DNA from 2 places in the Vibrio sp. 1401 genome. Region 1 is predicted to be linked to the other one. Evidence: predicted binding sites of a transcription regulator. Region 1 holds the regulator's gene; the other holds the start of a gene.

What was found. Region 1 encodes CRP, which controls carbon source genes, mostly activating them, when cyclic AMP is high. Its sites were predicted from a motif close to TGTGANNNNNNTCACA; they were not measured.
Region 2: the regulator CRP is predicted to act here: its motif matches at 1,547-1,562, upstream of R7Z77_RS03935 (CTP synthase).

Annotation. Positions count from the first base shown of each region.
Region 1 is NZ_JAWOWF010000041.1:29,894-33,319, reverse strand. It holds gene R7Z77_RS18275 (hydrolase) at 1-87, shown strand, start outside; gene R7Z77_RS18270 (YheU family protein) at 121-333, shown strand; gene R7Z77_RS18265 (phosphoribulokinase) at 459-1,328, shown strand; gene crp (cAMP-activated global transcriptional regulator CRP) at 1,569-2,201, shown strand; gene R7Z77_RS18255 (DUF1338 domain-containing protein) at 2,338-3,129, opposite strand; gene astD (succinylglutamate-semialdehyde dehydrogenase) at 3,378-3,426, opposite strand, start outside.
Region 2 is NZ_JAWOWF010000004.1:152,274-155,699, reverse strand. It holds gene relA (GTP diphosphokinase) at 1-288, shown strand, start outside; gene mazG (nucleoside triphosphate pyrophosphohydrolase) at 638-1,441, shown strand; gene R7Z77_RS03935 (CTP synthase) at 1,647-3,287, shown strand; gene eno (phosphopyruvate hydratase) at 3,366-3,426, shown strand, end outside.

The DNA of each region.
Region 1 (3,426 bases):
TTTTGGTTGGAGGAAGCGCTGCCCGCGTATTACGAAAGTATCGCCGCAGATTACCTTTCTGCTGTATCCAAGCAACGAACGCAGTAAACTAGCCGCTCATCATAAAAGTTAGAGGTATTTATGATCATTCCATGGCAAGACATTGCGCCGGAAACATTGGAAAACTTAATTCGTGAATTCGTCTTACGCGAAGGAACGGATTACGGAACCGTCGAGGTTTCTTTGCAAGACAAAATTGATCAAGTCAAAGCTCAATTGGAAAAAGGTGAAGCGGTTATCGTGTTCTCTGAGCTACACGAAACCGTCGATATTCAACATAAAACAAAATTTTAGACCCTTCACATTTTACCGTATCCCACTCGATGACAAGGTATTGTTACGTGCTATAGTGGGATATCGACCGTGCAGTAGTAACTCTACTGCACATTACAGGTAAGTAATTTTCGACAAGGTTTGTCATGTCAGCTAAACACCCAATTATTGCGGTTACTGGTTCGTCCGGTGCCGGCACGACCACTACATCTGAAGCCTTCCGTAAAATGTTCAATATGATGAACGTTAAACCCGCATGGGTTGAAGGCGATAGCTTCCATCGCTTTACTCGCCCAGAGATGGACATCGAAATCCGCAAAGCCCGCGAGCAAGGTCGACACATTAGCTACTTTGGCCCACAAGCTAATGACTTCCCGGGATTAGAAGAGTTTTTCCGTAAGTTCGGGCATGACGGCACTGGCAGCGTGCGCCGTTATCTGCACACGTTTGACGAAGCGGTTCCCTACAATCAAATGCCAGGCACGTTTACACCGTGGCAAGACTTACCCGAAAACAGCGACGTGCTGTTTTATGAAGGGTTACATGGTGGCGTGGTCGATGGCGATGTTAATGTTGCTCAACATGTGGATTTCTTAATTGGCATGGTGCCGATTGTGAACTTAGAGTGGATCCAAAAATTCGTACGTGACACTCGCGATCGCGGCCATTCGCGTGAAGCGGTAATGGACTCAATCGTGCGATCCATGGACGATTACCTCAACTATATCACTCCGCAGTTTTCTCGTACTCACATCAACTTCCAGCGCGTACCGACCGTTGATACTTCCAACCCACTTAATGCAAAAGGCATCCCTAGTTTGGATGAGAGTTTTGTGGTGATTCGCCTACGCGGTATCAAGAATGTCGACTTCCCATATCTGCTGGCCATGATTGATGGCTCATTCATGTCACGCCACAACACGATTGTCGTACCCGGCGGTAAGATGAGCTTTGCAATGGAGCTCATAGTTCGGCCTATCCTACAACAGCTCATCGAAACAGGGAAAATTGGCTAAAAACCTGCCTGCGAAGATGTTTACTTTTCATACCGTGATCATGTGCACAGTTTTGCTTACAAAATCTCAATCATGGCACGATTAAAATCAAGAAATCGTTTTCGAAAAAGGATACTATTTCTTACCGAAACACAAGAGAGCTTGCAGCATATAAAAAGTGCTCTTATTCTAGTAGGCCTAATTCAGGCTTAGCTAAAATATGGATAGCGCAAGCGTACCCTGCAGAGGAAGTGAGATATTATGGTTCTAGGTAAACCTCAAACCGACCCAACATTAGAGTGGTTTCTTTCACACTGTCATATTCATAAGTACCCTTCAAAGAGCACGCTAATTCACGCGGGCGAAAAGGCAGAAACTTTGTACTACATCGTTAAAGGTTCTGTTGCGGTTCTTATCAAAGACGAAGAAGGTAAGGAGATGATCCTTTCTTACCTAAACCAAGGAGACTTTATTGGTGAACTTGGTCTATTCGAGGAAGACCAAGAGCGCACAGCTTGGGTTCGTGCTAAATCTCCTTGTGAAGTTGCTGAAATTTCTTTCAAGAAGTTCCGTCAGCTTATCCAAGTAAACCCAGACATCCTAATGCGTCTTTCTGCGCAGATGGCTCGTCGTCTTCAAGTAACTAGCCAAAAAGTGGGTGACCTGGCGTTCCTAGACGTAACTGGTCGTATCGCTCAGACGCTTCTGAACCTTGCAAAACAACCAGACGCAATGACTCACCCAGACGGCATGCAAATCAAGATCACTCGTCAAGAAATCGGTCAAATTGTTGGCTGTTCTCGTGAGACAGTAGGTCGTATCTTGAAGATGCTAGAAGAGCAGAACCTAATCTCTGCTCACGGTAAAACCATCGTGGTTTACGGTACTCGTTAATCTCGAACTAGAGTGACACGAACAAAATTATAAAAGCCACCAATGGCAACATTGGTGGCTTTTTATTTACTCATGACCAAATGAGATAGGGTGCAGCGAACACTAATGAGTAAGCTTAACAGGTTAACCCTAAAACTTAGCCATTCGTACTTTCAAAGATTTTGTCAGCTGAAGCGGCCACGAAACCTGGGTACAAATCACCATTTTCCATCGGATAGCGCTTAGCAAATTCATAAAACCCGCCAGGGATAATTTCAGTGCCTTCGCTAAAACGAACCGCTACTTTATCTGCCATGGTCGATGACTGCTCTAGCAACACCTCAGGAGTGCCCTTCACTTCACCACCATTTTCATTAATGGTAAACCCAGCGGTACGCAGATGATCGTTTACCTGCTTCACTTCTTCATATTCATTGAGCTGGTTAACGCTCACCGTGAAGTGGTTTGCTCCGTAACCATGCGCCGCAAGCCAAGATGCGTACTCACTTTCTTTAGCCAACGTTTGGTAATCAGCAAAGCTTAAATCCCACAAGCGTCCACCATGTAAGAATGCGCTATCTTTCAGCTTGTCAGCATCGATTTGTGCCACCAAATTTTTCACAATCTCTTGTAGCTCAGGCGAGCACTCTTCAACTTTTAGCTCACTAATAAATACTTTAGGTTGCTTCGGATCTGGGTGCTCATAGTGCTTAGCAACCAGCTTTTTGCTTTCGAAAATGTAATCACCACACGCCTTGTAACCAATAGCTACAAATGGCTTAGCTAGAGTTTCAATACCAAGAGGCGCGATATTGAAGGTACGTAAAGCTATATGATCATTAATCAGAGGCTCATCTTCTTGAAGCAGCTGATGCACTTTAGCAGCCGAAGGGCAAAGACGTTGAATGTAATCTTGCCATAGCGATTCAAATAACACATCGGGCGTCATAACGACTCCTTGTTACGAGATGTAGAGTTTAAAGGTAAGCGGAAGTTGGCTGCTCGTTCACAACAAAAGTTGTCCAGAATAATGAACGAGCAACCATCAACCTGTGACGGTAAATGCCAGTCAGTCAACACGCTTTTCCGAGTCTTTGCTCACTTTTCGTGTTCTGCCAACGATCACTACAACCCATACCTAAATGATGCGCCGGCAAGGTGAGCCGCAATGCATAGTTGCGACTCTATTATTAAAACTTATAGCGCTACACCTGGACTCAATGTTGCAGGCAAGACAGTTTCTTGA
Region 2 (3,426 bases), on a different contig from region 1:
GCGCCAGAGCGCATCATCGATACAGTCTGGGGCAGCGGCTTTGTGGGGTCATACATCCTCACCGTGCGTGTTGAAGCGATGGAGCGAGGTGGTCTACTCAAAGACATTACGACACTGTTCGCCAATGAAAAGATCAAAGTGACCAGTATGAAGAACCGAGTCGACTACAGACGTCAACTTGCCATCATGGACTTTGACCTAGAAGTCACCAATATTGAGGTGCTTTCGCGGGTTTCGAAACGTGTGGAACAGATCAAGGATGTCATGACGGTGAAACGCCTCGGCTAAAACTCTCGTCATAGTTATCGTTGTAGCGTTGTTGACTGCACGCACTCGCTCCATCACATGGTGAACCATGCTCAGGAGTCTCGTTTGTTTGTCGCCTAGCTACAACTTCAACTATTTACAGAGTTACACTTGCGTCATATTTGGCTTTTTATCTGCGTTAGCTGCACTTATTCCGACGTGCCGGCTCAGGGGCATCACATAGTAGGCTATGCTCAGGAGTCGCGAAAACTTGTTGCCTTGTCAAAGTAACAATTACTTAGTGAAAGCTGCTGAGAAAATATAATGTAGAAGGTGAGTGGTTTTGGCTGCTCACCTTTTTCTTTAATAGAAAGGTTTAAAGGAACAAAAAATGAGTCATCCAATTGAACAGTTAGAACAAATCATGGCGAAGCTGCGTGACCCCGAAAACGGTTGCCCTTGGGACTTAAAACAAACCTTTGACACCATCGTTCCGCATACAATAGAAGAAACCTACGAGGTGGTGGACGCGATTCAAAATCGAGATTGGCTCAATCTAAAAGAAGAGCTAGGGGATTTGTTGTTTCAGGTGATTTTTTACAGTCAGCTAGCGAAAGAGCAAGAGCTGTTCGACTTTTCGGATGTCGTCGAAACCGTGAACGAAAAACTGACTCGTCGCCACCCGCATGTTTTTTCAGATGTTGAGTTTGAATCTGACGAGGAAATTAACGCGAACTGGGAAGCGGAAAAAGCAAAAGAAAAAGCCCTAGTAGGCAAAGCGGAAGAAAGTATCCTAGACTCAATACCAAACTCTTTACCGGCACTTTCTCGTGCTACAAAAATTCAGAAAAAATGTGCAAAATTTGGGTTTGATTGGGATTCACTTGGCCCGGTTGTCGATAAAGTACGAGAAGAAATTGACGAAGTCATGGAAGAGGCACTGCAAGTTCAGCCCGATGAAGAGAAAGTTGAGTTGGAGCTCGGTGATTTGCTATTTGCGACTGTCAATTTGGCTCGCCACCTTGATAAAAACCCAGAAGTCGCGCTAGGAAAAGCAAACGTAAAGTTTGCGCGACGTTTTAAACAAGTTGAAGGCAAGGTCCAGCAGTCAGGCAAAGTACTTACAGATTGTTCTTTATCAGAACTTGACCATTTTTGGGATGAAGTAAAACAAGAAGAATCGAGGCAGAGGTAAACTGGCAGAATACATAATATAAGGTCAGCTTGTTTGGTTACACGAAAACGGACTTTGGTTTGTCTTTGCTCACTTTGATTTGAAGCAAAAAATAAAAAATTACGGTGTGATAGATTTCACGTTGTGGCGGTAAGGAGCTTCTGGTATATTTATCTCCCGTCCAGAAGCACTCCATTTCCCTCATTCAACCAATTTCAGGTTAAACATGACGACAAATTACATTTTTGTTACTGGCGGGGTTGTATCCTCTCTAGGTAAAGGTATTGCAGCAGCATCTCTTGCGGCTATTCTAGAAGCTCGTGGTCTTAAAGTGACTATGATGAAGCTTGACCCTTACATCAACGTTGACCCGGGCACAATGAGCCCTACTCAGCACGGTGAAGTGTTCGTTACAGAAGATGGCGCAGAGACTGACCTTGACCTTGGTCACTACGAGCGTTTCATCCGTACCAAGATGACCAAGCGTAACAACTTCACTGCAGGTCGTGTTTATGCCGACGTACTTCGTAAAGAACGTCGTGGTGACTACCTAGGCGCAACTATTCAAGTTATCCCTCATATCACTAACGCGATCAAAGATCGCGTTATTGCAGGTTCTGAAGGCCATGATGTGGCTATCGTTGAAGTTGGCGGTACTGTTGGTGATATCGAATCACTACCATTTATGGAAGCGATTCGTCAGCTAGCTGTTGAGCTAGGCCGTGAGCGCGCAATGTTCATGCACCTAACACTTGTTCCTTACCTAGCGGCAGCGGGCGAAGTGAAAACTAAGCCGACGCAACACTCTGTAAAAGAACTTCTATCTATCGGTATTCAGCCAGACATCCTAGTTTGCCGTAGCGATCGCGTTATTCCTGCGAATGAGCGTAAAAAAATCGCACTGTTCTGTAATGTTCCAGAAAAAGCAGTAATTTCAATGAAGGATGTAGACTCTATCTACAAGATCCCTCAGTTGATTAAATCTCAAGGGCTAGATGACCTTGTGTGTGCTCGCTTTGGTATTACTGCTCCTGAAGCAGACCTTTCTGAATGGGAACAGGTTATCTACGAAGAAGCAAATCCTACTGGTGAAGTAACCATCGGTATGGTTGGTAAATACATTGAATTACCAGATGCATACAAATCTGTGAACGAAGCGCTTAAACACGCTGGCTTGAAAAACCGTCTAAGCGTCACAATTAAGTATGTAGACTCACAAGATATCGAAACAAAAGGCGTTGAACTTCTAGAAGGTTTGGACGCGATCCTAGTACCAGGTGGCTTCGGCGATCGTGGTATTGAAGGCAAGATCCGTGCGGCTCAATATGCACGTGAAAATAACGTGCCTTACCTAGGTATTTGTTTGGGTATGCAAGTTGCACTAATCGAATACGCGCGTAACGTTGCGGGTATGGAAGGTGCACATTCAACAGAATTTAACAAAGAGACTAAGTACCCTGTGGTAGGTTTGATCACAGAGTGGGTAGACGAATCAGGTAGCGTAGAAGAGCGTACTGAAAAGTCTGACCTAGGCGGTACGATGCGTCTTGGTTCACAGCTGTGTCACCTAGAGAAAGGGACTAAAGCTCGTGAACTGTACGGTAGCGCGACGATCCATGAACGTCACCGTCACCGTTACGAAGTGAATAACGTGCTTCGTCCGCAAATCGAAAAAGCAGGCCTAAAAGTATCAGGTCTATCTGCGGACAAGAAGTTAGTGGAAATGATTGAGAACCCAGCTCACCCATGGTTTGTAGCGGCTCAGTTCCACCCAGAATTCACCTCGACTCCTCGCGATGGACATCCATTGTTTGCAGGTTTTGTTAAGGCTGCGGGCCAAAACGCACGCGGCGAATTCGAGAAGTAAAAGGATACGGGCGGCGGCGAAGGTTGTGCTGCTGCCCTTTAAGATTGACATTTATATTTGAAACGAGAGGAAACATTAATGTCTAAGATCGTTAAAGTTCTAGGTCGTGAAATCATCGACTCACGTGGTAACCCAACTG